Regions from separate parts of the Caloranaerobacter sp. TR13 genome, predicted to be linked through region 1. Evidence: riboswitches for the same ligand, from Rfam matches in the RefSeq annotation. Region 1 holds a riboswitch; the other holds the start of a gene.
What was found. A riboswitch is a leader RNA that binds a small molecule or an ion and turns the genes downstream of it on or off. The one in region 1 is predicted to bind FMN.
Positions count from the first base shown of each region.

Region 2: linked by a shared signal. The riboswitch ahead of TR13x_RS07740 (ECF transporter S component) and the one ahead of ribD (bifunctional diaminohydroxyphosphoribosylaminopyrimidine deaminase/5-amino-6-(5-phosphoribosylamino)uracil reductase RibD) in region 1 are both predicted to bind FMN.

Region 1 is NZ_JXLL01000003.1:165,552-182,340, forward strand. Features, by position in the region: gene TR13x_RS05085 (DALR anticodon-binding domain-containing protein) at 1-945, opposite strand, end outside; gene TR13x_RS05090 (DUF1934 domain-containing protein) at 956-1,372, opposite strand; gene murI (glutamate racemase) at 1,387-2,193, opposite strand; gene TR13x_RS10925 (small, acid-soluble spore protein, alpha/beta type) at 2,409-2,582, opposite strand; gene ypeB (germination protein YpeB) at 2,683-4,053, opposite strand; gene sleB (spore cortex-lytic enzyme) at 4,071-4,775, opposite strand; gene spoIIR (stage II sporulation protein R) at 5,043-5,720, opposite strand; gene TR13x_RS05115 (Ger(x)C family spore germination protein) at 5,808-6,956, opposite strand; gene TR13x_RS05120 (endospore germination permease) at 6,949-8,058, opposite strand; gene TR13x_RS05125 (spore germination protein) at 8,081-9,631, opposite strand; gene TR13x_RS05130 (CLC_0170 family protein) at 9,643-9,858, opposite strand; FMN riboswitch at 10,055-10,172, shown strand; gene ribD (bifunctional diaminohydroxyphosphoribosylaminopyrimidine deaminase/5-amino-6-(5-phosphoribosylamino)uracil reductase RibD) at 10,262-11,368, shown strand; gene TR13x_RS05140 (riboflavin synthase) at 11,370-12,020, shown strand; gene TR13x_RS05145 (bifunctional 3,4-dihydroxy-2-butanone-4-phosphate synthase/GTP cyclohydrolase II) at 12,035-13,249, shown strand; gene ribE (6,7-dimethyl-8-ribityllumazine synthase) at 13,251-13,712, shown strand; gene TR13x_RS05155 (nucleotidyltransferase family protein) at 13,825-14,562, opposite strand; gene TR13x_RS05160 (GntR family transcriptional regulator) at 14,566-15,267, opposite strand; gene ispE (4-(cytidine 5'-diphospho)-2-C-methyl-D-erythritol kinase) at 15,281-16,132, opposite strand; gene TR13x_RS05170 (SPOCS domain-containing protein) at 16,225-16,789, opposite strand, start outside.
Region 2 is NZ_JXLL01000010.1:23,965-40,753, reverse strand. Features, by position in the region: gene abc-f (ribosomal protection-like ABC-F family protein) at 1-1,341, shown strand, start outside; gene TR13x_RS07795 (biotin transporter BioY) at 1,448-1,999, shown strand; gene tsaD (tRNA (adenosine(37)-N6)-threonylcarbamoyltransferase complex transferase subunit TsaD) at 2,382-3,407, opposite strand; gene TR13x_RS07785 (hypothetical protein) at 3,788-3,991, opposite strand; gene TR13x_RS07780 (Yip1 family protein) at 4,076-4,810, opposite strand; gene TR13x_RS07775 (ABC transporter permease) at 4,915-6,138, opposite strand; gene TR13x_RS07770 (ABC transporter ATP-binding protein) at 6,176-6,853, opposite strand; gene TR13x_RS07765 (efflux RND transporter periplasmic adaptor subunit) at 6,850-8,106, opposite strand; gene rimI (ribosomal protein S18-alanine N-acetyltransferase) at 8,272-8,718, opposite strand; gene tsaB (tRNA (adenosine(37)-N6)-threonylcarbamoyltransferase complex dimerization subunit type 1 TsaB) at 8,711-9,433, opposite strand; gene tsaE (tRNA (adenosine(37)-N6)-threonylcarbamoyltransferase complex ATPase subunit type 1 TsaE) at 9,433-9,891, opposite strand; gene TR13x_RS07745 (pyridoxal phosphate-dependent aminotransferase) at 10,210-11,397, opposite strand; gene TR13x_RS07740 (ECF transporter S component) at 11,734-12,336, opposite strand; FMN riboswitch at 12,434-12,551, opposite strand; gene TR13x_RS07735 (amidohydrolase) at 12,883-14,043, opposite strand; gene TR13x_RS07730 (ATP-binding protein) at 14,021-16,309, opposite strand; gene TR13x_RS07725 (DUF1861 family protein) at 16,481-16,789, opposite strand, start outside.

The DNA.
Region 1 (16,789 bases):
ATATGGTTCTTTAAACCTTATAGCTTCTTCCATTACCTTTTCTAAATCTAAGATCTGAAATATTAATTTTTTTCCTTCAACCAAGTTAAAAGACATATCTTTTAAATTATTATCTATCCTATAACCTTCTCTTTCTAATATAGAATTTATATTATTAGCTCTTTCATAAACATAGCTAACAAAAAAATAAGGGTTATCTATAGTGTTAATAACAGCTAAATCTAGAGGAATACTTATATTTCTCTTGGTAGTTTTAGACAGCGCCCAAAAACTAAATCTCTTTTCACCTATTAAACCTTTAATGTTTTCATTAAACCTCTTTTTCCCATTTTGTAGTGAGATATTACCAACCTCAATAATTTCACCTTTAGTATTATAACATAAATTTTTCAAATGTCCATAAGGAAATATATTAATTATATGGTTAAAAGTTCCCAAATCTATTAATCTATCATTTTTGATTGTATTGATTAGGTGAACTGTATTGCCTTTTAATCTTAGAATATTCAAAAGTGCATATGCATAAATCCTAGCTCTATTAATGTCATTTTGATTTGATAGATCATCTAATATTAGATGTAATAAATAACTTTGGCTCTTATCTTTTTTTAATATATCTACACCATTTCTTAGTATCATATCGCCAATTTTAATTATCCAAGTATCATCTAAATAAAAATTTATAAAACCTGGTCCTGCAACTTCAATTTTATTTACACACAATAAGCTTTTATCAAGTCTTTTTGCAATAATTTCGGCTATTTCTCTAGGAGATTTTTTTAAATATGAACTTAATTTTAATGATACATTGGTTGATAAGTCCCCAAAGTTTGGATCTTCAGGAATTGTAACATCAAAATCTATATTAAAATCCAAATTTTCTTCTTTTAAAGTTTTAATTATATTAATTTTAAACGAATCTATTATATCGTTTATTTTTTTCATAACAACCCCTCTAACTAATATCTATAGTTAATTGATTATTACTCTCTACTGTATTTGAAATAACTAGTTTATATGATAATTTAATACTTCCTTTACCTAAATCTGAAATATCAATTTCAATTTTATTTGTCGTAACTTCCATATCAAAATCTCCATATTGTGTATGATAAGCTGTTTTATGTTTTTTACCCTTTTCAAATATTAATTTTGAATTGCTAGTTCCAAATCTCTTCATAAGCACCTTATCATCCTGTATTTTTAAAGTTGTTGTAGCCCCTTCCATACCAGAAATTTCTGTTTCCTCATACACTAAGTAATATGATCCCTTCTTCTTATAGAATTTGCCTTCTGTTATCAATTCTATCGTGTTATCTTCACCATCTAAATTCTTTTGTATCCCTTTTATTTTTAATACTACGTCCTTCATATTTTCCAACCTTTCTAAAGATTTTCTATGTTGACCTTCTCTATAGACTGAATTTCTCTTCTCAAGAAATTGCCACCTATTCTTCTAAACTTTTCTGGATCATCACTAACATAAAACTTATACTTTGGTTTATCTGTAGAATCCTTTAACATATCATTTGAAATCAGCATTTCTTTAACAGTCTTGGCTGTTTCAAACGCTGGATTAACTAAAGAAACTTCTTTACCCATAACCTTGCTTAATGTATATCTCAATATTGGATAATGCGTACATCCTAATACTAAGGTATCTATATTATGTTCCTTCAATTCCATTAGATATTTCTCAGCTGCTAACATAGCAACATCTGTATCTTCCCAGCCTTCTTCTACTATTTGCACAAATAATGGACAAGCAACCCCTATTACCTCACTCGATTTATCCATATTTCTAATTAAAGTCTGATAAGCTTCACTATTTATAGTACCGGAAGTACCTATTACTCCTATTTTATTGTTTCTTGTTGCAGATATTGCCGCTTTAGCTCCAGGCTCAATCACTCCAATAATTGGTACATCAAATTTTTCCCTTGCAGATTCTAATGCTATCGCACTAGCTGTATTACACGCTATTACTATAGCCTTTATATTCTTACTCAAAAGAAATTTTATACACTGAAATGAATATTTTATTACTGTTTCTTTAGATCTAGTTCCATAAGGTATTCTTGCAGTGTCTCCAAAATATATTATATCTTCATTTGGAAGCTGTTCCATAATTTCCTTTAAAACTGTAAGTCCTCCTATACCTGAATCAAAAACCCCTATAGGCCTGTTATCCATATTTTACCTCCTGTTTTTTAAAGTTGCCAGCTGCCAGGGTACAGTTACCAGTATTCCAGTCCCCTGTCCTCTGTCCTCTATTCTCTATTCTCTATTCACTAATTCCAGTACCCAGTACCCAGCACCCAGTACCTAGTACCCAGTACCTAGTATCCAGTACCTATATAAATATTATATGTTAAAAACTATAAATATCAAAAGAAAATACAGGGAGATTAAACTCCCTGCACCATATTTTTCTCTGCTATCTCTATAGCCTTCCTCACTATATTACCACAATCCCTTGAAGATACTGCTCCCCATCCTTCTTTTTTTACTATATCATATAATCCTAACTGTTTTGAAATTTCCTCTTTTAATTTACTTGACATCAAACCTTTTTTAGCCATGATGTTCCTCCCTAGGCTGGAGTCGATGGCATATACCATCTACTAATATTTTTTGTAATATAATAAATTTTATTATTTTTATTTTTTCCAATATTCAATTTTAAATCATCAAAATTCCATTTTCATCTCTTATTACTTTAAGTATTTTTTCTTCTTTACCTGTTTCAGCATTTATATATACTATGAAGTTAGAACCCTTATACTTACCTTTAAACTCATAGCATAAAACTTCTTTTATTCCATTCTTTGGTATTAACGCTAGTCTTACATTTTCAATATCAAAATCTAGTTTTACCTTGTCTCTCGCTTGCTCTTCTGTAAGTTTAGGCTTTGGTAAATCTCTATCGTAATGGCTTTTTAGATATGCAGCTGCATCAAATCCTACTATCTCTCCATTGTCTAATGCTACCTTTACTTTTATGTTATCTGCATATACCGTAACATTATTGTCTTTATATGCAAAATTAAATAATACGACTCCATCAAATTTTAATGAGTAGTTAGGTTCCATGCCCTTATAACCTTTTTCTTCTAAAAACTTTTTAGCATATTTTAATGCATCATTAACAGAAAGTTTTTTTCTATCTACAGGCCTAGGATTCATCATCCATATTACTTTACCACCCTTTTTACTTACACTTATATAAATAGCTCTTTCCTTACTCGCATTTTCTGGAGATATACTAAATGTATATGCACTTATATTTGCTGCATTGCTCTTCTTTCCTTCTTCAAACTTAGTTATTTTCCTTACTTTTTTAACACCTATAAATTTTTTTGCTATATCTTTTGCTTCGCTGACACTTACAACCTTTCCTCCTAAACCTCTTGGTTTTACATTAAGAACTTGGTCAGAAAAAGGTCCATCGTATATCAATTCTGGGTAATTGTTTGTAATCTTCTCTTCAAATTTGGTTAATCTTGCATCCATAATATTTTCATTTGCCTTATCTAATTGTCTATCTTCACGTCTTCTCACTAAATTAAAATTTAAACGCCCCTTCATAATCTTATTATGTAGGTTCGATAATTCATCTGCTAAATAACTAGCATTATCTTGAAGTGCAAATAGTGCATGTCTTTGTTTACTTGTAATTGGCTTTCCGTCTAAATAAGCCTGTATTAAAGAATAACAATAATCAGCTGCTTGATTAAGAAATTTTTCTGTTTTACTTAAATCTTTATGACTTACAGGCATTTGTGAAAGTTTTTCTTGTGCTGTTAAAGCATTCTGCCAAATTTGTGATAAAAGTAAAATATTTAAATCTTTTGATTCTGCTAAAAGAACTTTAGACAAGTTTACTTGTACATTCTCGACATTGTCTTTCATATCATAAAAAAGCCTCTGATATTCGTTATTCAACATCTGCTTATAGTCATTCTTTGTTTCATATTGAACGAATCCCCATACTAGAACAACTATAAAAGCCAAAGCTAATATCCCTGGTAAAAACCATCTTCTATTTTTCAATAATTTCACCTCCATTTCTATTTGCCAAACCAATGTTTACCAATTTTTACTATAACTTTTCTAGACCATATCCATCTACTTGTAGCTGTAGCAGGATTCCAATAATAAAGGCTACCATATGATGGGTCCCAACCATTCATAGCATCTCTTGCAGCTCGTATTGAATCCTTATCTGGTGTTAAATTTATCTGCCCATCACTAACAGCTGTAAAAGCTCCAGGTTGATAGATAACACTCGCTATAGTATTTGGAAAAGATGGATGTTCAACCCTATTTAATATTACTGCAGCAACTGCCACTTTGCCTATATAAGGCTCTCCTCTTGCTTCGCCATGTACGGCTCTTGCTAATAGATATACATTATCATCTCTTGTTACTTTTCTAGCTGCACCTCTAGTAGCACGCTTAAAACTAATACCAAGTGCAGCAGCTGTTCGAGGTCCTACAACACCATCTACCTTTAGACCATTTTTTCTTTGAAATCTACGAACTGCTCTATACGTTCCAGCACCATATATACCATCTACTCTTCCCGTATAATAACCCCATTTAAGTAATCTAGATTGAACTTGTTTTACGTCACTTCCCCTAGAACCCCAATATAAAACTCTAGTTATCGCATAAGCTTTATAATCTGACATAACACTTGTATCGATATAGGATGTATATACAGAAAAAAATATCAACGTAAATATACTCAATAGCAAAACTAATTTTTTCAATTAATTTCCTCCTCTCTAGATCTTTTTTATCTAAGTGTTAATATTTTCTGTAGTAATATAGGCAATTATTCAAAAAAAATACGACCTAAGGTCGCTTTGATATTACAATAGTGAACAGTTGCCAGAGAACAGAGAACAGAAATCAGTTGCCAGAGATCAGTTACCAGTTGCCAGACCGCAGTATCCCTGTTCCCTTTGCCCTGTTCCCTGCCGTGTGATCCCTGTTACACTTTACATTTTTAAATTTTTCTATCCAGTACCCAGCACCTAGTACCCAGTACCCAGCCCTACAAGCATCTTTGCAAGTCTTAATTTACTCTTTTCAAGAAGCTCAACTACTTTAAATTTAAGTTTCAAAGGTACTTCTCGTTCATTATTAGCATTTATTATCATGTTATATTCTTCTTCTGTTAATACTCCTTTTAACTCTTGTTTTATTTTGTTATTTGTGATTCCATGAGTAATATCGATAAAGCATAATGGCGGAAACATAACGCACCACCAATTTTTACCTTTACCTTCTCCTATTACAACTCTAACAGCTTGATATTTGCCTGCTGGTAAAGTGAAGTTGCCATATGATTTTGTAGGAAAATCATACTCTCCAAATTGCACACTTACATCATAATTCTTACCTAATTTTTTAATCTGCTTTTCTGCTATGTACTCAATTTTATCTAAATTGTCTAAAATAATTTTTTTGCTTTCATCTAATGAAGATACTTTTCCAAATTTTGAATTCATTTCATTAATTATTGCATCTCTAACTTTAAGTTTTAATTGCTGGTCTTCTGGAGAATCACTATTAGCTATTACATGGAAACGTATTAATTTATTTCTATAGCTTTCTCTATTTTTATATACATCACTTAAAAAAAATATACCACTAACAATAAGCAATATAAATATTAATGCAAAAGATAATATTTTTTTATAACGCACCATTTATAATACCTCCTGTACTAGGCAAATTATCCAGCTACTATAAGTATTAACTGTTTTTTTCTTTTTTAAACATACCTTGAAGCATTATTACTTATTCATTCCAATTCTTCTTATCTTAGCCTTTACATTAACTTTTATATTTACTTCTGGGAATACATCATCCCAATCATCTTTAACTTTATCCCAAATATCTGGCTTAAATTTGCTTAAATAATCTCCAATTCCAATTACATCTGCCTTAAATTCTTTCTGTATTTTTTTTATAGTACCCTCGATTTCATTTTTTACCTTATTTTCAATCATTCCTTCCAATTTTCTTAATAATTTATCATCTAAAACATCTTTAGAAGTTTTAAGCTTGTATTGTTGTAGTACACCTTCCATACTCACATTTATATTCACTACTATTTGTCCATTCTCTATCTTGCCAGTCTTTTTAGCTACTGAATCCGTAACAGAGTATGATATTATAGCATTATCATTTATTAAATCTATATCTTCAGAAGTAACTTCATCAGTTATAAACATTACACTTCTGTTTTCTATTTCACCAAGCCACCCTACAAGCCTATAATCTCTAATAACAGCAGCTCCTGCAACTTTTATCTCATTTTTAGTAGGTACTATTCTTGGTATTAAAGCACACTTACAATCATGTAAACTAGGTAAGATATCTCCAATAGTTTTTGGAGTAAATCTAGAGCTCTTTTCTTTTGCTTTAGATAAACCTGTCAGATATGTTCCTGTAACTGGCTCTAAACTTGGCTCTATTTCTATAACCTCTTTTGCTTCTCCTTGAGATATAAAAACACCTACTTTTCTGCCGATTTCATGAGTTCTCTCAAGCTCATCAAATATCTGTTTAAATGTATCACTATCCCTAGCAACTTTTTCTCCAATAATTATTGCCTTAGTATGTCCAAAAAACATTGTTTTATTAGATCTTGTTGTCAGTGCATTAGAAACATGAAATATATTTTGTCCCATACTACTTAAAATAAATCTTGGTTTTTCACCGCCACCACCTTTTCTAATTGCCTTAACATTGGGAAAAACAAAAGTTATGGTGAATTTATTATATCCACTTTCTTTTTTCTCAAGCTCTCCTCCATCTCCATGCACATCTACTCCTATTGCTGAAATAAAAGCTCTGTCATTTATTTCAACTTTGTCCCAACATCCTGTCAATAATATAATACACATAAAAATAATAATTATTTTTTTTAGTTTAACCATTATTGGCAGCTCCCTTCTTCCTTTTCCTGATAAGTGCTACAATCAAGTAACCAGTAGGTATAAATACAACTACAAAAGTTCCTAAGTAATTAGTAAACTTTTCCATAGAATCATAAACTGATGCTATATTATCAGGAACCAAAGAAAATATATAAATAAAAGGAAGTATTGGTAATACAAAGTATTTATGCTCTCTTAATCTAAATAATTTGCACAAAATTAAAGCAGCAGAATAATAAAATGGTGATAAAGATGCAAATACAGATAAAACCCAAAGCCCCATCACAATACCCTCTATGTTTTCAATAAAAGCTCCTGGCAAATCTATTGTTTTCATAAGAGATAATGTTGGCCATAGTAAATGTTTTGTTTCATTTTCTCCAAATCTGCTTAATGCCACTACAAAAAAAGCTATATAAACTAAAGTTACAATTCCTATTGATAAAATATTAAATTTCATAAGATTTTCAGTATCTTTGACATAAGCTGAAACAAGTAATATCAATTCATAGCCCATAAAGCTAAAAAAAGTTATATGTACAGATTTAATAATATCTAACGGATTTGTTCTAAAAATTGGTAATAGATTAGTAAAATCTAAATCTGGAATTAAAGATAATAGTAATAAAAATACTGGTATAACAACTATAGGCAGTATTAACTCTGCCATCCTAGCTAATCCTTCTATTCCTCCTCTTACTAAATATGCACTAACTAAAAGCATTGAAATTATAATAATTTCTGTTGGAGTATCATCTAATAGAAACATTTTAACAACTTCTGCAAAAATTCTTACTTCAAAAGCAGAAAATATAACAAAATACATAAATAATATAATTGAAATGGTATTAGATATAGGAGTTGTAATTAACTCTCTTCCAAACTCCACTACAGTTTTATTTGTAAACATATTAACTAACTTAACTGATATTGCAGTTAAAATACAAGCAGTAATTCCACCTAATATTATTAGAATCCATCCGTCAGTACTGGCCTTTTCAGCTACACTCCTAGGAAGTGATAATATTCCTACTCCAATGATTGTCGTAAGCAAAATAAACATTACTTGATTAGCTGATATCTTATCATTGCCTTTAATCATTATTCATGCACCTTCTTACCCCTTATTCTTCGCTGTCAGAAAATATTCTGTCTTTATCGTAGACCTTAGTAAATTTAGGTCTTTTTTTCATAGTTTGAATAGGCATTCTAACTAGACTGTCTTTTAAATCATTATATGTTGCACTAAAAGACACATAAGGTGACATATAAGGTACTCCAAAGCTTTCTAATCTAACCAAATGAGTGCCTAATATAATTAAAGCTAACATTATGCCATACAACCCTAATATCGCTGAAAAAATCATTATTCCAAACCTTACAAAGCGAAAACCTGTTGCAATATTATAGCTGGGTATAGCAAAAGACGCTATAGTTGTTAATGCAACTATAATAACCATCATAGGACTTACAATTCCAGCTTCAACAGCAGCTTGACCTATTACTAGACCTCCAACTATACCTATAGTAGTACCAATAGGTCCTGACAATCTCATACCTGCTTCTCTAAGAAGCTCTATAGTAACCTCCATAATAAATGCTTCAATAATAGCAGGGAATGGAACTCCCTCTCTTGTTGCTGCTAAATATAAGGCTAGCTGTGTAGGAAGCATACCTGGATGATAAGCTGTAACTGCTATATAAATAGAAGGTAATAACAGAGCCATAAAAGATGCAATATATCTCAAAATTCTAATTAAAGAAGTAATAATCCATCTTTCATAATAATCTTCAGAAGACTGTAATAAAGTACTAATAGTTACTGGTACTATGAGTGCAAAAGGTGTATTATCAACAAGTATAGCAACTCTCCCTTCATATAGAGCTGCTGCTACGGCATCGGGTCTTTCAGTATTTTCTATTTGTGGAAAAGGTGATGCCCAATTGTCCTCTATAAACTGCTCTATAATTCCACTCTCTAAAATTACATCTACTTTAATAGTCTTGAGTCTCTTTATAACCTCTTCAATAAGCTCTTTATTAGCTACATCCTCTATATAAAGCACAGCTATATCTGTTTTAGATCTTCTGCCAATCTGCATATTTTTTATTTTAAGTTTAGGGTCCCTTATTCTTCTTCTAACTAATGTAGTATTGACTTTAAGCGTTTCTACAAAACCATCCCTTGGTCCTCTTATTACAGTCTCTGTCTGAGGTTCAGTCAGACCTCTTACAGGCCATCCACGAGATGATGCGATTATAATTTTTTGATATCTATTTATAAGAAGTATTGTTTCACCTGCTAATATATTATCTATCGCCTCATTTAAAGTCTCTACTTCTTTCATCTCTGTAATTGCAATATTTCCTTTTTTTACTAATTCATATAAGTTGCTCTTAATGCTATTAGGATGAGGCTCTAAACCTCTAGCTTGATGCATAAGAGATTCTAATACATAATCGTTTACTAGCATTTTGTCAGTAAGGCCATCTACATATACAATTGCAAATTTGAAATTTTGTCTTTCTCCAACTGTAAATTCTCTATAAACTATATCATCACAATCTTTTAATATCTCTTTTATCTTTTTCAAGTTTGTCTCTATATCTTTTGATATAGATATGCTATTTTCTTGTTTAGAATCTTCTTTTTTATTTCTTTTCTTAAGTGGCATCTAGCTCCTCCTCACAAAATTCTAATTAAAACATAAAATAATGGACCTCCAATTATATATATAATTCCTATTATTTTTGCTAAAGATGATTCTTTCATATTTCCCTTAGCTCTTAAATACACTCCATCAACAAAATATGTAAAAAAACCTATAAATACTACTAAAAAAGCCATATATAAGCTGTACAGCTCTTTAAATTCATTTATAACTGACTTCGTTAAAGCCAAAATATCACCTCTACGATTTCCACTTTTTTGTTAAATATAATATTTGCAATAATATGTAATGTTATGCAAAAAATGAAGTATTACTCGCTTACGTTTCATTAAAAGGAATTATTTGAAATTGATATAAAAACTTGATTTTAAAATCCAATAATGATATGCTTTATTTAAACAATCAAATATTATAATAGAATATGTTTATTTCCTTCAGGGCAGGGTGAAATTCCCGACCGGCGGTACAGCCCGCGAGCCGCAGTTGCGGTTGATCTGGTGAGATTCCAGAGCCGACAGTATAGTCTGGATGGGAGAAGGAAAAATGTTTGTATCGTCCTATATCTTTTTGAAATTTTATGCCCTGAAGTTTTAACTTCAGGGTTTTATTTTATATATGTGGGGGTAATTTATAATGAATATAAAATACATGAAAAGAGCACTGGAATTGGCAGAAAAAGGTGCTGGTTTTGTAAACCCTAATCCAATGGTAGGCTGTATCATTGTTAAGAATGACAATATTATAGGGGAAGGTTATCATAAATACTTTGGCGGAAATCATGCAGAAGTTGAAGCTTTAAATTCAGTTGTTGAAAATCCAGAAGATTCAATCATGTATGTAACCTTAGAACCTTGTTCTCATTTTGGGAAAACTCCCCCATGTGTCAATAGAATAATAAGCAGCGGTATTAAAAAAGTTATTATAGCAACCTTGGATCCTAATCCTTTAGTTTCTGGTAGAGGTGTAGAAATACTTAAGAATAATGGAATTGAAGTAGAAATAGGCATATTAGAAGATGAAGCAAAAAAACTCAATGAAATCTTTATAAAATATATTACAACCAAAGTTCCTTTCTGCCTCATGAAAACTGCAATGACTCTAGATGGAAAGATAGCTACAAAGTTTTCTGATTCTAAATGGATCACTGGTAAAACTTCTAGGCAGTACGTTCATAAATTAAGGCATAGATACAGTGCCATAATGGTAGGAATAAATACAGTCATAGTTGATGACCCTCAACTTACAGTAAGGTTAAAGAATTTTAAAGGAAAAAATCCTGTAAGAGTTATTGTAGACAGCAGATGCAAAATACCTTTAGATTCAAAAGTAGTTAAAGGTATAACTAATGCAAAAACTATAGTAGCTACTACGATTTTGGCTGATAAGAACAAAATCAAAAAACTTAAAGACCTGGGAGTAGAAGTCTTAACGGCACCAACTATAAACGGCAAAGTAGACTTAAATTATCTTATGAAAAAGTTAGGTGAAATGGGTATAGACAGCGTTCTTCTAGAAGGCGGAGGAACTCTCAATTATTCCGCTTTAAAATCCAATATAGTTGATAAAATAAACTTCTTTATAGCACCTAAAATAATCGGAGGTCATCTGTCCAAAACTCCTGTTGATGGAGATGGTGTTCCATTTATAAAAGACTCTTTTTGCATAGATAATATCACAATTCATAAGTTAGATGAAGATATTATGATAGAAGGATATGTACGAAACAAAGGAGGTAATTAACTTGTTCACTGGTCTTGTTGAAGAAGTAGGTATAGTTAAATCGATTTTAAAGGGAACTAAATCTGTAAAAATAGTTATAAAAGCAAAGAAAGTATTGGAAGACATAAAAATTGGAGACAGTATTAGCACAAACGGAGTATGTTTAACGGTTACAGATTTTACCGATAATACATTCAGCGTAGACGTCATGCCTGAAACTATTAGGAAAAGTAATTTAAAAAATTTAGCGCCAGGTAGTAAGGTTAATCTCGAAAGAGCATTGAGATTAAGCGATAGGCTGGGAGGACATTTAGTAAGCGGTCATATCGATGGAACAGGTAAAATACTGTCATTTGACAAAGAAGACAATGCAATATGGGTTACTATAAAACCTCCTGAAGAATTGTTGAAATATATCATCTTCAAAGGCTCTATTGCTATTGACGGCATCAGCTTAACAGTAGCCTACATTGATAACAAAACATTTAAAGTGTCCATAATCCCCCATACTAAAGAAGTCACAACACTTATAGAAAAATCTTTAGGTGACGAAGTCAATCTAGAATGTGATATGATAGGCAAATATGTTGAAAAACTCCTAGTTTATAACAACGAAACAAAAGATGATAAAGGTATAGATGTGGAATTCCTAAAAAAGCATGGATTTATATAAAAGAGGTGATAAATTTGTTTAAATTTAATACTATAGAAGAAGCTATAGTAGATATAAAACAGGGTAAAATGATTATCGTAGTAGATGATGAAGACAGAGAAAACGAAGGCGACCTTGTAATGGCAGCAGAAAAGATTACACCTGAAGCAGTTAACTTCATGACTAAATTCGGAAGAGGACTTATCTGCATGCCTATAATTTCTGAAAGACTTAAAGCACTTGATATACCCCAAATGGTCAGCGAAAATACTGACTCACATTCGACTGCCTTTACGATATCAATAGATGCTAAAGAAACTAAAACAGGTATTTCAGCTTTCGAAAGAGCTCTTACTATAAAGAAAGTTTTAGATAAAAATGCTAAACCTCAAGATTTTAAAAGACCAGGCCATGTATTCCCTCTTGAAGCAAGGCAAGGCGGGGTTTTAAAAAGAGCTGGACATACGGAAGCTGCAGTAGATCTAGCCAGGCTCGCTAATTTATACCCAGCAGGTGTAATTTGTGAAATTATGAATGATGACGGTACCATGGCAAGACTTCCGCAACTTATGAAATTTGCAAAAAAACATAATCTCAAAATAATTACTATAGCAGATTTGATATCCTATAGAAGAAAAAATGAAGTCTTAATAGAAAAAGTTGCAGAGGCTAATATGCCCACAAAATATGGAGAATTCAAAATAATTGGATATCAGAATAAATTAAACGACGAACATCATGTGGCTTTAGTAAAAGGTAATATAGCTGGAGATGAACCTGTACTTGTAAGGGTCCATTCTGAATGCCTTACAGGTGATACCTTTGGATCAATGAGATGTGACTGCGGAGAACAACTGCAAGCTGCATTGAAGTATATTAATGAGGAAGGTAAAGGCGTTTTATTATACTTACGTCAAGAAGGGAGAGGCATAGGTTTAATAAATAAGTTAAAGGCATATGCTCTCCAAGATAAAGGTATGGATACAGTAGAAGCCAATCTCGCTTTAGGATTTCCTGAAGACTTGAGAGATTATGGAATCGGAGCACAGATACTTGTAGATTTAGGAATTAAAAATATAAAACTCATGACAAACAATCCGAAAAAGCTTTCAGGTTTATCAGGCTATGGCCTTAAAATAGTTGAAAGAATACCTATTGAAGTAGGCTGTAATGAAAAAAATGAGTATTATTTAAAAACTAAAAAGAAAAAAATGGGACACATGTTAGAATTTCTAAAGGAGGAAGAATAATATGAAAATCTATGAAGGTAAATTGATTGCTCAAGGTTTAAAGTTTGGAATTATAGTGGGTAGGTTCAACGAATTTATAAGTAGCAAACTTCTTTCCGGTGCTTTAGACGGACTAAAAAGACATGGAGTAAATGAAGAAGATATTGAAGTAACCTGGGTTCCTGGTTCCTTTGAAATTCCCCTGATAGCTAAAAAAATGGCTAAATCTAAAAAATATGATGCAGTAATCTGCCTAGGAGCAGTAATAAGGGGAGCTACACCTCATTTTGACTATGTAGCAAGTGAGGTTTCAAAAGGCATAGCAAAGGTATCTTTAGATACTGAAATACCTGTGATATTTGGCGTTTTAACTACAGATACTATTGAACAGGCTATTGAAAGATCTGGAACGAAAGCTGGTAACAAAGGCTATGAAGCTGCCTTAACTGCTATTGAAATGGCAAACCTTTTAAAAGAATTGTAAAATCATAAACTACAATACTTCGGGCATATGCCCGAAGTATAAACTGCTGACAAAATTACATTATATAATATACTTTATATTGAATCTAAAACTGAGGATATAGACCCTCAGTTTAACTCAAATATTTTTCAGCCATATTTAAATCTTCAAGTTTGTCCACATCATTCCCAATTTCAGGATATGGTGTTATTATTGCCTTTGGCTTCAATCTTAAGATTTTAGATACTCTTTTTTCTGCACTCTCAATAGTAAGCCTACCAATAACAAGTTTTAATAAGAAAGTAAACCCTAGTACTTTACTCATTTTTACAGGATTTTTTCTGTACTCTATCATTTGTTTTGCCTTTACTATGCATCTATCCAGAACTTTTGGATTTATTAATATCAAATTTCCACCAGTAAAATAGCCATCTTTAAGCTTAGCATAAGTTCTAATTGCTTCTGGATATTTTTCAAGGCAAACACTTTTTTCAATTATTGGATAACAAACATCTGCCTTTGACTCTAATGATTTTTTTACAAAATCATATACAGCTTCACCTGTCAAAAGCGGAATATCACAAGTAGATATTAATATCATAGAGTCTTCTTTAAAATAGTCTACTCCGGCTATTACATTATCTATTATTGAACCTCTATCTTGAATTACAAATTCCACATCTTCAAGTGCTTCTTTGTTAATTTCATCTCTATCCCCAATTACAACTATTTTATCTACTACTCCAGATTCTTTTAATGCTTTAATTACATACGAAATCATAGGCTTTCCATTAATATTTACAAGTGCTTTTGTATACTTTCCTTTTAATTTTTTTTCTGACTTTCCAGCCAATATTATACTGTTAATCATCCCCTACTCGACCCCACTTGTCCTCTTTTTTATTTTAGATTTAGTCATTTTAATAATATACTCTTCAGCATTTTCTATATGAATTTCTGCGTAATATTTTGCTTCCTTCGGTTTTCTTTTGCTTATTGCCTCAATTATTTTACTATGCTCTTCAGATAACTTAGTTGATCCATTATATTCTGTCATATATATAATCCTGAATCTTTGTACCTGCTCTCTTAAGCTTTCTGCAATTGCTATAAGTTTCTCATTTCTAGTAGCTTTAAAGATAATGTCATGAAATTCTACATCTTTTTGAATAATACATTTTATGTCTTTGTTTTTTATACAATCATCAAATTCTTTAGCTTTTACTCTTAAAGATTCAAGTTCGTCCTCTGTTATTCTTTGTGATGCCAATTGAGCTGCCAACCCTTCAAGAGAAGCTCTTATCTCCAAAACTTCTAAAATATCCTTTATAGATACATCTGCAACATAAGCACCCTTTCTAGGAATCATAATAACTAATCCTTCAAGTTCTAACTTTCTTATTGCTTCTCTTACAGGAGTCCTGCTTACCCCCAACTTTTCTGCTAATTGCACCTCCATTAACCTTTCACCAGGTTTTAATTTTCCATCTATTATCGCCTCTCTTAAAGATTCAAATACAATTTCTCTAAGAGGCTTATAATCATGTAATCTAAGCTTATCTAAATCCTTATTCAAAAAAATATCCCCCCTAGATAGTTCTAACTATATGCACCCTATCAATCCATGTTTTAAGTTCTTCTTTACATTTGGTAATATCATCAATATTATCAAATATACCAAATACAGTAGGTCCACTACCACTCATCAAACTGCCTAAAGCATTGCACTTTATCATATAATCTTTTATTTTTTGTATAATAGGATATTTACTAATGGTTACCATTTCTAGCACATTAATCATATTTTTAGCTACAAAATTTACATTATCTAGTTCAATATTTTTTATCAAATTATCTATATCAGGATGTTCTTTTACATCTCGAATTTTTAAATTTTTATATACATATGCCGTAGAAACTTGTATTGAAGGTTTTGCTATGAGAACAAGTTTATTTTTAAAACTCTTTAATTTAGTTAATTTTTCGCCTATCCCTTCAGCTAAGGCTGTTCCTCCCATGATACAGTAAGGAACATCTGCACCAATTTCTAGTCCTATATCCATTAAATCCTTTTCTTTAAGGTTTAAATTCCATAATTCATTTAGACCTTTCAATACAGCTGCTGCATCTGCACTGCCTCCTGCTAAGCCAGCAGCTATAGGTATATTCTTTTCTATCTTTATTTTAATTCCTCTATTAATATTGAATCTTTTGGATAAAATATCCCAAGCTTTATATGCAAGATTGGTTGAATCGGTAGGAAGCATCGTTTCATTTGTTTCTATAATTACATCATTACTACACTCTTCAATTTGTATAATATCTTTTAAATCAATCTGTTGCATTATCATTCTAACTTCGTGATATCCATCTTCTCTTCTTCTTAATACGTCTAATGAAAGATTTATTTTGGCATGAGCTTCTACTTCTATTTTTTTCACAATATCAACTCCTTATCTATATATTATATATTTTATAAAAAAATCCTTCTTTAGTCATTAATAAAAGCTCTAAGGCAGAGCCTTAGAGCTTTTTAAAATTCCACAGCTTCAATTTGTTTTTGAATAATAATTTTTTCACCTGGCATTATATTTTCAGGGTTTACAATATCATTTGTTTTTATTAACTCATCAACAGTAGTATTATACCTTTTAGCTATATCCCATAATGTATCACATTTTTGAACTATATAAATAGTTATACTAGGTTTATTACTTAAATCAATTACTTTATCATCTTCTTCAATTTCTGTTATAATATCAATCTTTTTAATTCTATCAACTTTAACATTGTTTTTTACAATACCTTCTATTTCAATATCACGTGAATTAACTCTATTAAATTTTAAGCTATCCATCGCAAGGTCAATGTCAATCTCCATTCCTTCTTTAATTCCATTTATGTCTACATAGGATTTAAATGGTATTTCTTCTTTGAAACTCATTATTTCTCCTGTAGACTCTCCAACATATAATACATCTGCTTCAAGTAACCCTTCAATTATTAATTTATTTTCTACAACTCTATAGTCTGTTAATACAGGTTTTGCTATTAAATCACATATACTTTCAATACCTTCATAATCCTGTGGTAAGTTA
Region 2 (16,789 bases), on a different contig from region 1:
ACAAACCATCTCGACATAGAAGCTATAGACTGGCTTGAAAAGTTTATAAAAGACTATAAAGGCACTGCAATAATAATTTCTCATGATAGATATTTTCTAGACTCTATTGCAAATAGAATATTCTTAATCGAAAATTCTACACTTAAATCCTACAATGGAAATTACTCGACTTTTATGAAAAAGAGAAAAAAAGAAAGAGAGCTTATGCAAAAAAAATATGAAGAACAACAAAAGGAAATTAAAAGACAAGAAGAAATTATTAGAAAGTTTATGTCTTATGGTGGTAAACGAAATATAAGACAAGCACAAAGCAGACAAAAAATGCTTGATAAAATGAAAAAAATCGACAAACCTATACAAGATCGTAAAAAGGCTAAAATAGTTTTTGAGCCTAAAATAAAAAGTGGTTATGAAGTTATTAAAGTAAAAGATTTATCCATGAGTTTTGGTGATTTCAAACTTTTCAAAGATTTAAGCTTTTCTATATACAGAGGAGAAAAAGTAGGACTTATTGGTCCTAATGGTATCGGAAAAACAACATTATTCAAAATTATTATGAATGAGATTAATCCAATAAGTGGTGAAATTACTCTAGGACATCATGTAAATATAGGTTATTATGATCAGGAACAATCAAATCTTACTTCTGAAAAAACTATTGTAGATGAAATTTGGGATGAAAACCCTAATTTTGATCATTATCAAATAAGATCTATCCTTGCAAGATTTTTATTTCAAGGAGATGATATTTTTAAAGAAATAAACACTTTAAGTGGTGGCGAAAAAAGTCGCCTAGCCCTGCTTAAACTAATGCTGTCTAAAGCAAATTTCCTTTTAATGGACGAACCTACTAATCATCTTGACATAGACTCTAAAGAAGTTTTAGAAGATGCTCTTAAAGATTATGAAGGAACACTACTTATCATATCTCATGATAGATATTTCTTAAATAAAGTAACAAATAAAATATTAGAACTAAGTAGCGAAGGAATTAAAGAATACCTTGGTAATTATGATTATTATTTAGATAAAAAAAAGACTAGTGAAACTGAAGAAGAAATTTTTAATGATAAAACCAAAACTCAAATTAAAGCCGAAAGAAAAAAATTGAAAGAACAGAAGAAAAAAGAAAAAAAACTTAGAGAAAAAATTAAAAATTTAGAATCTAAAATTAGTGAATACGAAGAAAAAATATCAGAATTAGAAGAATATATGTGCAAACCAGAGGTATTTAATGACCCAACTAAAAGTATAGAAATTAGCCTAGAAGCCAATAGCTTAAAAAAAGAACTTGATAAGCTTTATAATGAATGGATGGAATTAACTGAAAACAATATATAAACCAAATTTAATTTTAAATTGACATATTAAACTTTATATTGTATGATTTAATTGTCAACTTGATATAATATTAAGTTGACAATTATTTTTTATGGGAGGTATTGATATGTCAACGAGAAACTTAGTTTTTTCAGCTATGTTTGCTGCACTAACTGCAGTATGTGCTCAAATATTTATTAACTTACCTTTTACACCTATCCCTGTCACTCTACAAGTTTTAGCTGTATTCTTATCAGGGATTATATTAGGTAGTCGAATAGGAGCTTTATCCCAATTAGTTTATTTATTTATAGGTGCAATTGGTATTCCTGTATTCGCTAGCTTTTCTGGTGGTTTACAAGTATTAGTTGGATATACAGGAGGTTTTTTAATTGCCTTCCCTATAGCTAGTTTTGTAATTGGAAAAATAGTTAATTCTTTCAGTAAAACTTCTCCAAAGCTAAACTTAGCTGTAAACACTTTAGCTATGTTAGCAGGACTAATTATTATTTACTTAATGGGAGCAGCTCAATACGCAATAGTCGCTAAAGTTAGCTTTATTAATTCATTAAGTGTAACTGTATTACCTTTTATCTTTGCAGACTTACTTAAATTAATTGCTGCTGTTTTAATAGCTGAACCTGTTAAAAAAGCTTTGAAAAATGCAAAGTTGATATAGAAAATACAACTTCGTTGTATTTAGTTGACAGGGTACAGAGAACAGGGGACTGGGTACTTGGTACTGGGTACTTGGTGCTAGGTACTAATTGTGGACAAGGAGCAAATTATGTCAACATTCTACAATGCAACTTGTCCACATTTTTTATCTCATACTTCATAGAATTTTTATTTTATCCAAATAATCCACAAAAAATTCACATTATCCACACGGTTATCCACATTTGTATATTAAGTCAGTAACAAATTTATATTTATTTTCCACATTATCCACAATTATTTGTTGAAATAGAAACTATGTTCTGTGGACAAGCTGTGTCTAATTATTATAAATTTTGTCGAAGCAGTTGTGTGTCTAGTTAACATAAATATATATACATAACTTAATATTTTTTGTCTCCAAGTTTAAGATTAGGTACTGCATTTAAGTTCAAATTAGCCCTATACCCTTTTAAATAATCATAATATGCAGCACATCCTATCATCGCTGCATTATCTGTACATAATTTTTTTGATGGATATCTTAATTCTAACCTCTCTTCATTACATCTTTTACTTATAAGATTTCTTAATCCCTCATTTGCTGCTACACCACCAGCTAAAGTAACTACATTAACTCCTTTATCCTTAGCTGCTCTTATCGTCTTTTCTACTAATACTTCTATAACTGATTGCTGAAAACTAGCTGCTACATCTTCTACCACTATTTCTATACCCTTTTGTTTAGAGTTGTTTAAATAATTTAACACAGCAGATTTCAATCCACTAAAGCTAAAATCAAAACTCCCATCATCTAAATATACTCTAGGAAAATCAATAGCATTTTTATTACCTATTGCAGCCAATTTATCTATAATAGGACCTCCTGGATATCCAAGCCCTAATGCTCTTGCAACTTTATCAAAAGCTTCTCCGGCTGCATCATCTCTCGTTTTACCAATTACTTCATATTCGCCATAATCTTTAACTAAAACTAAGTGTGTATGTCCTCCTGATACAACTAAACAAATAAATGGAGGCTTTAGTTCTTTATCTTCTATAAAATTAGCACATATATGTCCTTCTATATGATTTACTCCTACTAAAGGTATATTTTTCCCAAAAGCTATGGCTTTAGCTGTAGATACCCCAACTAACAAAGCTCCAACTAGTCCTGGACCATATGTAACCCCTATATTATCTATATCATCGAATGTAACATTAGCTTTATCTAAAGCCTCTTGAATAATTATATTAATATTTTCAATGTGCTTTCTTGAAGCAACCTCTGGAACAACTCCACCAAATTTTTTATGTATCTCTATTTGAGAGGAAATAATGTTAGATAATACTTCTCTACCATTCTTTACAATAGCGACAGATGTCTCATCACATGAAGTTTCTATGGCTAAAGTTATAATATCTCTCATGCTCTCCAAATTTCACCACTCCTTCTTTTCATATATGGTATATTATAACCTAACATTTGAAGAGATACTAGGGGGGGTTGGGTACTGGGTGGTTTTGGGTACTGGGTGCTGGGTGCCGGGTACTGGATACTTGGTACTGGGTGCTGGGTACTAGTTTAAATTGAAAATTGAAAAAATAGAGGTCAGGGGACAGAGAATAGAAAGCAGGGAACAGAGGACAGGGGACAGGGGACAGAAAACTGTAAACTGTTCTCTGGTAACTCTGTTTATCCTGCCCTCTGTACCCTGGCAACTGGCAACTTTTATAATACCGTTATCTTCAAAAAACGAAGAGAAAAACTTAAAATAATTTGGGGCACCATACGGTGCCCTTAATCTAGTTAATCTAGTTTTACATCCATATTCGAAAGTATTTCATCCACTAAATTAATATCACATTTATTATCTTCTGTAAAATGCTCACAATTTACGCAACTTTTATTTCTATCGTCAGTTACTGCTGTAGAGCTTATCATAGAAGCTCCTTTGGGTCTATATTGACTACAGTTTTTAGCTACCATTTTTAATTGTTCTCTGCTGGCCATCCGTCACCCTCCTCTTATCTTTTGCATTTATTGTTTCAAATAAATATTATTATTATTCATTTTATAGGTTGTGACGGTTTAATATTACATTGCAGCTTTTACAGTAGATAACCCTCCAACTATTAAAATCCAAGTTATCCAAGGTAATAATACCGCTAAAGCAGATTTTTTTCTTGATATTCCATATACTTGAGAAATACCTATAATAGCTAATATTTGATACCAAATTATAAATATATCAATTTGAGATAATATGCTGTATAGTAAACCACCAGTCATTGATTCTGGCAATAGTACTGCAAAATTAATAAGTACATCAAATTTCCCTATTATTAAAGAAATGATAGTTATAATAACCTGACCTAATAATACAGGTATAAAAGCATGTGAAATAACTGAAAAAGCATCTTTAAATTTTCCATTTCCTCCAAAAACAGATGCAAGCCCATTAGTTAAAAAGCTCTTAAACACCCAAACAACCATAGGAGTAACAGCTATTACAATTATAGATACATATACCTGTGTATTAACTAGACTTTCTAAATTTGGCATTTCAGTACCCTGTTTTGCTAACTGTTCCATCATCTTACTACTTAAAAATTCTCTATAACTACCTAATCTTAATAATATTAATAACATCATTCCAATACCAACTAACAATATTGGAAATAAAACTTTAGGATACTCTCTTAAATTATCAAATAGTTTAACAGGATCAGTAAATACATACTTTAGCCTTTCTAACCAAGTAAATGGCCTAGTTTCATTAAAATTCTCATTTAGAATTTCGTTATTATTTTGATTTAAATTTTCAGTCATAATCCCACTCCTTTTTAATTATAGTCATTAGTCATTCGCCATTCGCTATTCGTCAATTTAGAAAGCGAAAAGCTAAAAATTATTACCAAATTCATTCAAATATCTTATTCATATCTTAATGCTTCTATTGGGTCAAGTTTTGCAGCCTTATTAGCTGGGTATATTCCAAAAAATATCCCAACACCAGCAGAAAACAATACCGCTATTAAAACAGTAACTATTGATACTGTTGGTGGTAATCCCATTGAAACAGCAATAACATTTGCAATAATTAAACCTAAAATCGTTCCTATTAAACCACCTATACCTGATATTATCATAGCTTCAACTAAAAACTGCATTAAAATATCCTTTCGTCTAGCTCCTATTGCTTTTCTTATACCTATTTCCCTGGTTCTCTCTGTTACAGATACAAGCATTATATTCATTACACCAATTCCACCAACTAATAAAGATATTGCTGCAATTGCTCCAACAACTTTTGACAAAATCCCTAAAACATTGTCCATAATCTGCATTTGTTGTTTTGCACTCTGGCTCCTGTAATAATTATTACCGGAATTTCTATGACGCCTTTCTACAAGCTTTATTATATCCTTAGAAACTTTCTCAATTTTGCTGCTATCTGCCATATTTACTTCAATAGCCCAGTACCTATCACCATAACCTAATTTTTTCATATATGTAACAGGCAAATATATATTTGTAGGTATTTCTTGACCAAATCTTTCAGCTAACTTCTCAAATGAAGATGCTTGAGATTCATATATCCCAACTATTGTAAATGAAATTTTCGAATACCCAGTATCTACAAGAATTTTCTCTCCTATTACATCAGTTCTTTTAAAAATTTTCATTGCAAGTTCTTTGTCTATTACTCCAACACTTCTTTTTCCTTTTATATCTGATGTTAGTAAAAATCTTCCATCAACAATATCTATGCTCTCAATTTTGTTGTAGTCTTCATTTACTCCATATAATGTAACTGAAGCTGTCTCTCTACCTTTATTTGCCTTGCCATTAATATTAAAATTGGGAGATATCGCCTTTATATCATCTTTAAATACTCTTTTAATATCTTCAATATCACCATCATCAAAGCGATCTCTATACCTTGGATTTGCACTCCAATTCATCCAGAATATAACCCTATTTGCACCAAATTTTTCAAATTCACTCCCAATTTTTGCTTGACTACCTTGCCCTAAGGATACAATAGCAATTACAGATGCAATGCCTATTATTATTCCCAGCATTGTTAAAAATGACCGCATTTTATTAGCCCAGAGGCTAGAAAGTGCAACTTTCACGCTTTCTAAAAAATTCATATTATCACCTCTTCTCCTATCCTCATATTAGAAAAGCTTATTTAAGCTTCCTATCTTCTATAACCACTCCGTCCCTGAATGTAACAACTCTTTTAGCCTTCTGAGCTATATCTGCTTCATGAGTAACAATAATTATTGTTACTCCTTCCTCATTGAGATTTTTAAAAATATCCATGATTTCTTCTCCAGATTTCGTATCTAGGTTACCTGTCGGCTCATCAGCCAATATTATTGCTGGATTGTTAACCAAAGCTCTAGCTATAGCAACTCTCTGTCTTTGTCCTCCAGATAATTCATTAGGTTTATGATCTATTCTATCTCCAAGTCCAACCTTTTCTAATAACTCTATGGCTCTCTTTCTTCTTTCTTTAGCTGGGACTCCTGCATACATCATTGGAAGTTCAACATTTCTTAATGCAGTTGTTCTCGGTAGTAAATTAAATGCTTGAAATACAAAACCTATCTTCTTGTTTCTTATCGCTGCCAGTTCATCGTCATTCAAGCCTTGAATACTTACTCCATCTAATGCATATTTGCCTTTTGTTGGCTTATCTAAACATCCAATTATATTCATCAAAGTCGATTTTCCAGAACCTGACGGACCCATAATAGCTACAAATTCCTCTTTTTCAATACTAAGATTAACGTCTTTTAATGCAGTAACAGAAATATCTCCCATTTTATAGATCTTAGTCAAGCCCTCTAATTTAATCATTTCTTATCACCTTTCAGTATATTAACATCCATTCCATCCTTTATCTTTTCACTAGGATTTAGTATGACTTGGTCTCCTTCTTTTAAATCTTTAGAAATTATTTCTACTTTTAAGTCGCCTTCAACACCTATCAAAACTGGTATTTCTACTGCTTTACCTTCTTCTACTTTAAATACAACTACACTTCCATCTTTCTTATGATACAAAGCTTCGTATGGAACTACTAAAGCATCTTTTTTGTTTGCAGTATTAATAGAAACATCTGCTGAAAACCCTGGTTTTATCTTTTCATTAGGATTTAATATATCAACCTTTATTTTTACATTTGTTTCAATACCTCTTCCTGTATTCATTTCAGTTGCTATAGGTGCTATATACGAAACTTTTCCTTTATATTCCTGATTTTTAAACGCTTCTCCAGTTATTTTAACTTTTTGCCCTAATTTTATATCATTTACATCGTATTCACTGATATTTACTTCAATTTCTAAATCGCTTACATCATCAATAACAAATAAAGGTGAAGCTGTATTGGCTGGTATACCAAGCTTAGCACTTGAATAAACAATGACTCCATCAATTGGACTTTTTATTATACATTTACTAAGAGCTTCTTTTTGGTTATTTAAATTTAACTGCTGCAGTTCAACTCTCTTTCTTTGATTTTCTACATTTTTAGTCTTGTTTGCATCTTCTAACTGTTTCTGAGCTAATTCGAAACTAATCTTAGCTGCAGTTAGTGCTGACTCATCAGCATCTAATTGTACTTTGCTTATCGCCCCTGCATTATATAATTTAACAGAATTTTGATATTTCTTTTGAGCATTTTCATAATTTAATTTTGCATTTTCTAAATTCTTCTCGAGTTGAAAAGTATCTTTTGCCTCAAGCATATCCTTTAAAACCTGCTTTTCAATTTCCAAATTGATTTCTGCAGTCCTTATCCTAAATTCAATATCCTCTGTATCTAACTTTGCTAGTATTTGACCTTTAGATACTCTATCTCCTTCCTTAACTAATATTTCTTTTATTGTATATGGAAGTGTTGTTACTACATTTCTCTGATTTTTAGATTTTATAGTACCATCTGAAATTATTGTTGAAGATATATCCTCTTTAGATACTTCAACCACTTTTACAAAAGCTCCTTTTTTATCTTCCTTTTTTGCTGCTTTATATGCTCCTACCCCTATCATTACTATTCCTAAAATCACTAATAGAGAAATTACTAAAATCTTTTTTCTCTTTGCCATATAAAAACCCCCAGTCTATTTAAATATGTTTATCGCTCTCATTTTAAGTACTAATCTTATTCTATTTCTACAAACTTCTTCAATTTCCTGCCAAAACATTGAATTTAATGTAATAAAAGTTATATTATTTACGATGAATTAAAAAAATTTGAGATGCGATAAAAATCACATCTCTTTCCACATTATTATTGCATCTTCTTTTGTATCAGAATAATAACCTGGTCTTATGCCATACTCTTTAAAACCATATTTTTTATATAGAGACTTAGCTATATTATTTGATTTTCTAACCTCTAAAGTCATTCTATTTATTCCTCTTTCTCTGCAAGTTCCAATAAGACCTTCTACTAATAAATTTCCTATTCCTAATCCTCTAAAATTAGGATGAACAGCTATATTCGTTATGTGTCCCTCATCAACAATAATCCAAACGCCACCATAACCTACTACTTTACCCTCAATTGAAGCCACTATATATTTAGCAAGTTTATTCTGATTGACTTCCTTTACAAAAGCATCTCTTGACCATGGCGTTTTAAATGACTTTTTTTCTATATCAAGAACTTCATCAATATCTTCTTCTGTCATATCTCTAATTATGATCTTACTCATTTTTTTCACCACAACACTTAATTTTTTCTTCATACTCTCTCTGAGCTTGGGACTTTCTAAGATAATCAGGAACTAAATCAAAAAAGCTTTCTAGTCTTCCTTCTTTTGCCCTTGATAGAGCTAATTCTGCAACTGATGATGCTCTTGCCATATTTGCAGATTTTGGTGCAAATAATACTTTATCTCCTAAAGCCTCAAGTATTTTTTGTCTGTAAACTAATGTACCATCTCCATTAACAATAATACTTTCATCTCTTTCACTTAAAATATCCATTAATTCATCTAACTCTATTGTATCTGCTTTTTTTATAACACAAAGATCGCCATTTTCCCATTTATAAATTCCAGTAAATACTCTATCTCTTCTAGCATCCATCATTGGCACGATAATACCATCAGAGTAAGGTAAATTAAATGCTAGAGCATCTAAAGTAGGTATACCAATAACTTTTTTATTCAAAACATGAGCTAAACTCTTTATAGTTGCTACTCCAATTCTTAAACCTGTAAATGAACCTGGTCCAATTGATACTGCAAAAACATCTATATCCTCCAGTTTCAATTCACTATTTTCCAAAATTTCTTTTATTATAGGCATTATTTTCTGCGAATGAGTTCTTTTATTATTTAATATATACTCACCAATCAATTTATCTTCGTCAAGTATAGCACAAGTTGCAACAATACTAGACGTATCTATCGCAAGAATTTTCACTATTTGATCAACTCCTTAACAATTTCTTCATATCGTTTCCCTTTAGCTTCTATTATTATTTCTCTTTCGTTAAATTCTTTCCCTCTTTTTATAGTAATATCCAATCTTTCTAAAGGTAGTATATCTTCTATTATACTAGCCCATTCAATAATAGTAACCCCTTCTGAATATATATATTCTTCAAATCCTAAATCATACATCTCATCTATATCATCTATCCTATATACATCAAAATGATATACTGGATATCTCCCCTCATATTCATTAATCAATGTAAAAGTAGGGCTAGTAACATAATCTTTGACATCAAGTCCTTTAGCTATTGATTGTGTTAATGTTGTTTTTCCTGCTCCTAAATCACCATTTAAGCATAAAATATCGCCACTCTTTAAAAGTTTTCCTAATTTGTATCCAAAAGAATAGGTTTCTTCAGGACTGTTCGTTTTTATATTAACCATAATTTCATCCTTCCTAATTCATAAATATCGCTAATAACCAACAGCTGTCTGCTGATAGCTATCGAATCAGACATAAACTTATTTTAAAAAATCTATGAAAATAAAAGCGAATGCTTGAAAGAATTTAGTTTAAAAAAACAGGTGAAAATTTTTAAGAAAATCCGTAGGCTTAGCAGGACGCTAAGCCAGCATCCTACAAGACAGGACGTCTTGATTAGGTGCGTTAGGATTTTCTAAAAATTTAAGCCTATAGTTTTTTCTAAATTCTTTCGCATAAGCGTTATTTTCATAAATAATTTTTGCCAACAAACTCATCTATTAGCTGCAATATAAAGAATGTATGAATTCTGCAATTCTATTTAATCCTTCTGTCAACGTATCTATACTACATGCATAAGAAATCCTTATATAATCATCTATTCCAAAAGCTATACCAGGTACAACAGCTACCTTACTTTCTTCAAGCAATCTATCTGCAAAATAAACCGAAAAACTTCCGTCATAATTCATATTTTGCTTTAATTGTGAAATGTCAATAAACAAGTAAAAAGCTCCTTCAGGGTAAATAAATGATAATGGTTTTATTTTACTTAATATTGAAACTATCTTATCTCTACGACTCTTATAAATCTTAACCATCTCATTTATTTCTTCTTCACAATAAGATAGTGCTCCAACTGCTGCCCATTGTGATATTGTTGAAGGATGCGAAACTAAATGCCCTTGTATAGTAGAAATAGCTTTAGCTATTTCTTTATTAGAAGCTGAATACCCTACTCTCCATCCAGTCATAGAAACCGATTTAGAAAATCCATTTATAGTTATTGTTATATCTTTAGCTTCCTTAGAAATAGCAGCAATGCTTTTATAGTCGTCAATATAACGTATCTTTTCATATATTTCATCTGAAATTATATATATATTGTTCTCTAAACAAAACTTAACTATAGGAATCAGCTCTTTTTCTCTATATATACTTCCAGCTGGATTTGATGGATTCGAGATTATTATCGCCTTTGTCCTTGAACTTACAACCTCTTTCAGCTTATTAACTGTAACCTTGAAATTATTAGATTTGTCTGTTTCAACAAATACAGGCTTTCCTCCTACTAATTTAACCATCTCAGGATAACTTACCCAATATGGCTTAGGTATAAGCACCTCGTCCCCTTTATCTAACAAAGCTAATAATGAATTAGTTATAGAATGTTTAGCTCCACTAGACACCACTATCTCATCAACTTCATAGCTGATTCCATTTTCAGTCCAAAGTTTGTTTTGAATAACTTTTTTTAATTCCTTTAGACCTGAAGCTGAATCATATTTTGTTTTATTATTATGTATAGCATTAATCGCCTCTTCTTTCGCTTTATCTGGAGTAAAAAAATCTGGCTCTCCAATACTTAAATTAATTATGTCTATACCTTTTTCTCTAAGTTTTTGAACCTTACTACTTATACCAATTGTAAATGACGGAGTAATATTATTCAATCTTTTAGATAACATCTATTCTCTCTCCTTTATATTCTTCTTTATCACTATATACTTTTATTATAATCCATAGAAAATTATATTCCTATTAATTTTAAAGATAATTTCTAAATATAATTTTCGTTATGGATTTCAATAAAATCTCCATTATAATCTTTATTTATTTTTAAGGATTTTATTATAATCCATAGGAAATTATTTTCCATATCAAATCAAGAATAAATTCAAATATATTTCCGTAATGGATTTCAATTATTAACTATCGAAAAACAAAAACAGAACAACGAATAGCCAAAAAAATTTTTACATTTTCAATACCAAAAAAACCGAGGGCTATGCCCTCGATTTGAATTACTTGTGTAAAATTGGTGATATTTTCTTATACAATACAATTGTAGCAAGTGATACAACTGTTCCTTTTAATAAATTGAAAGGAACTATTGCAAATAAGATAAAAGTTTTATAATCAGCAACAAATTTATTAACTTTAGCACCCATCTCAACAAAAGCGTTTATTGGAGCCCCAAATAACTTTGCATAAAACGGTATTAAGAAGTAATAATTTGATAAAGAAGCTACAATCGTCATCATTATAGTACCTATAATCATACCCAAAGCCGCATTTTTAAACGTTCTGTTTTTATGATAGATATAACTTGCAGTATAAACTAACACACTTCCTATTAAGAAATTGGCTAACTCTCCAACTCCCATAGTTACAGTTCCTTTAATTACAAGATGAAGTATATTTTTAACAAATTCAATTATAACTCCAGCCATAGGACCTAATGCAAAGGCTCCTATTAAAGCAGGTATATCACTCAAGTCAATCTTTAGGAACTCTGGTGTAAACCATAAAGGTACTTCAATGTACATAATAAGAAATGCAAGTACTGATAAAACAGATATTTTGGTAAGCATTCTAGTGTTAAGTCTTTCTTTTAGTGTTAACATGATATCCCTCCATCGATTTTTTGTTCTTTTATGGGAGGATTAGCAAATTAAAAGCTCCTGAAGATAATCTTCAGGAGCGTACATACACAATAACTGTACTAATCTTCTCCCATCCAGACTTTAACTGTCGGCCCTGGAATTTCACCAGGTCAACTGCAATGCAGCTCGCGGGCTATACCGCCGGTCGGGAATTTCACCCTGCCCTGAAGACTAGAAAAAAATATATTTAATTCTTAACTTTATTATCACATTATTCTCTATTTTTGTCAAGAAGCAAATTACCGTCTTTCACTATTCGAAAAGCCAACAACGAATAGCCAATCAAGAATTTCGCACAATGAATTGTGCTCTACAATACTATGTAGCGCAGAATTAATTCTGCGCTACACAGTTGTCAGAAAATAAAAATTAGTTGCCAGTTACCAGAGAACAGTTTACAGTTTTCTGTCCTCTGTTCCCTGTCCCCTGATCTCTGTTCTCTAATCTCTATTTTTTCAATTTTCAATTCAAACCAGTACCCAGCACCCAGTACCCAGTACCTAGTACCTATCTTTTATAAACCACTTTACCATCAATTATTGTTGTATATACTTTACAATCAACATCTTTTAATGGATTACCATCAAATATTACGATATCAGCATCTTTACCCACTTCAATACTTCCAACTCTATCGTCTACTCCTAATATTTCAGCAGCATTTATAGTTATAGCTTTAAATGCTTCCATTTCATCCATGCCTGCTTTTACAGCAAGTCCTGCACAAAGAGGCAAATACTGTAATGGTATTACTGGCGAATCTGTCATTATTGCAACTTTAACACCAGCTTTTTGTAATATTCCAGGAGTTTCAAATGTTAAATTCTTAAGTTCAAATTTACTTCTATCAGTTAAACTTGGGCCAACTATAGCATACTTACCCTCTTTTACTAAATGTTCTACAATTAAATGACCTTCAGTACAATGGTCTAAAGTTATATCTACATCAAATTCCTTAGCTATCCTTATAGCAGTTAGTATATCATCTGCTCTATGAGCATGAGCCTTAAGCGGTATTTCTTTTCTAATTACCTTTGCCATAGCTTCCATTTTTATATCAAATTCAGGCATTTTTGACTCATCTTCTTTAGCTTTTTCTAATTTCTCAACATACCTTTTAGCTTTAAAAAGTGTTTCCCTAAGCTTTGCAGCAGTTGCCATCCTTGTAATCGGAGATTTCTTTTGACTATGATAAACCCTCTTAGGATTTTCTCCAAAAGCTATTTTCATAGCTAAAGGTTCTTTTACTATCATATCATCTATTCTATCTCCATACGTCTTTATAGCTGCAAATTGTCCTCCAACTACATTGGCACTTCCTGGCCCTGTCGCTACGCATGTAACACCACCTTCATATGCCTCTTTAAATGTCCTATCCATAGGATTTATACCATCAATAGCTCTTAAATGTGGAGTTATTGGATCAACCCATTCATTGCCGTCATCTCCCTCGAAACCTATGCCATCTTCCCATAATCCTAAATGGCAATGTGCATCAATTAATCCTGGAGTTACAAGTTTTCCTTTAGCATCAATTATTTCAACATCTAGTGGCACAACTATATCTTTACCTACTTCCTTAATCTTTCCATTTTCTATCAAAATACTTCCATTTTCTATTATTTCTCCAGCCATAGTCAAAATTCTACCATTTTGAATTAATAACATCCTTTTTCCCCTCCAATTTTTTCTTTTCATCAACTATATTTTTTATAGCTTTAATAACTTCTTTTATTGTACAAGGCTTATGTATTATATATTCTATTTCATTTAAATCTTGTCCATCTAAATCATTAGGCCATCCTGTCATTAGGATAATTTTCAAATCCTTTTTGACACTTTTTATTTGTTTAGAAAGCCTAATACCATTCATCTTCGGCATAGCTAAATCACAAATCATTATATCATATTCCCTTCTAGATAGCCTCTTTAAAACATTACTACAATTAGTTTCTATATCAGATTCTATTCCAATTATCTTAAGCATTTTTTTTAAAGAATATGCTACATGAGCCTTGTCATCTACAATTAATACATTTAGCCCATTAAACTTTGGTAAAATATTATCATTATCCGAATGTTTTTCTTCTTTCTGATACTTATTAAATGAAATAATAAACTTTGTTCCTACTCCAACTTCGCTCTCTACTTCTATACTTCCATTATAGCTATCAATTATATTTTTAGCTATACTTAAACCTAAACCTGTTCCTCTAGACTCTTTTGTACTAAAAAACGGCTCAAAAATTCTATCTTTAATTTCATTAGGCATTCCACATCCTGTATCCTCAATATGAATATAAGCCTTGTCCCCTTTGTCATAAGTTTTTACTATTAGCTTCCCTCCATTTTCCATAGAATCTATGGCATTTAGTATTATATTAAGAATTACTTCCCTTATCTCATGTGCATCACAGTATATGTAACTATTTGATTTTAGTTCTTTTACTACAGAAAATTCCATTCCTTTTACGGCATATGTATTATTCCATTTTGGTGTTGCCATATCTAATGAAGTTTCAACAATACTATTAAGAAGTATTACCTTCTTGTTAGAACTTACTTTTTTCCTTGTGATTTTCTGTATCTTATTAACTATCGCCTTGCCATCAAGAGCCGAATTATATATTATTTCAAGATTTTTCTTTATACTTGGGTTTTGTACCTGATATAAAAGCAGTTGAGATAAGCCTATAATCGTAGTCAATATATTATTAAAATCATGCGCTATTCCTCCAGCAAGCTCACCTAAAGTCTTGAATTTCTCAGCTCTTAATAAATCCTCTTGATGCCTTTCAATCTGCTTTTGCTTATCTAATAATGCTAATATTGTATTGCCAATTGCTTTTAAAAAAGACATGTGCTTACAGAAATGTTTTTTACAATTAAAAGAAGCTAATATAAGAAAGGCAATAGGGTTGTTTTCATCTTTACCTATAGGTATCTCAACAAATGACTTTATGCCAAGTTCAGTTATTAATTTAGCCTTATTGCAACTTCCCAATTGACTATAATCATAAACTTTTATTCCTCGTCTAAATTTTTCTTGAAGTCTATTTTTATTTAAAGCTCCATCGGTAATACATTTATCAATTTCATAAGGTAAATTATATTTTATTATATATTCTAAATTAAATTCAATATCTGAATATGTAAAGATTAGCCCAAAGTCGGCATTTACTACTTTACAAATTTTTTCCAATACTGATTCTAATAAATGTCTACTGTTATGTTTATATGAAATATCCAAAATAAGTTCATTTAAAAGTTCAAGCTTTTTATTCTCTTTATATAATTCAACTTTATCTAAATATAAAATTCTCAAATATTTATAAAAAAGTTCTATATCATTAGCACTATCTATCTGGAATATACTTACATTGTCGTTGTTGTTCATAATAAAAGTATCATGTAGCGGCACTAGTCTATAAAAACGCTCTTCTATAAAGTTATCTATCAAATATTCTTTTATAACCATTACTTCCTTCTGTTTAGCAAACTGTTTAATCCTTTTATGAAACCTATATAAAATATCCAAATCAACTATTTCATTATAGAAATCATCTCTAACTCCTTGTATTACTATTCGCTTAAATCCATTTTTTTTACGATAATTGTCAACTAATCTAATATAATAATTTATTATATCTTCTATTAGGAGTAGTCCATCTTTAAAATATTTTTTTTCAGCAGAGATAAATATAAGTTTCCCATTTTTAACTAGATAATCTACTGCCAATCCCCATTCTCTAAACTTTTTCTTCGTTATATTAAGTTGATCGGTGAAATTATACACATATACAAAACATCCATCATTTTCAATAACCTCCAAAATCAGATTTTTTAAAGGGTCCTTGTTAGAATCTAGTATGCTTGAATTTAAAATTCCACAAAAAGCCCCTTTAATATATTTAATTTCACTCCCTTTAAACAAAATGACTACCCCCCACACTAAATAGAGAACTTTTTTTGTATAAATTCTACAAAATTACAAATATCCCTCTTTTTTTGTTAAAAAATATTAAATTTTCTTAATAATTAAACAAAGACACACTTACGTGTGCCTTTTACAATAAAGGGGGATTCCTTTATTTATAAAAATTTTTTATTCTTCATATTCTAAAAATGGATCAGGAATTAAAATTTTATGAGCTTCTGCGTCTGCTATCCCTGCATAGAATTCTGCTTTTCCATTTTTAAGCCTTCTTATACCTCCACTAAAAACTACATCTACTAGATCAGGTCTTTTTGCAGGACCATCTGGAAAATTGCTTCTTGTTGCAAAAATTTTCATTTCAGTTGCTTCTTTAGTGTTCGGATTGAATGCAAAAACCATAGGATAATAATGTCTATTACCTTCTTCATCAAAACGAGCAATATGTCCTAAAACACCTAGTAGCCCATTATTTAATAA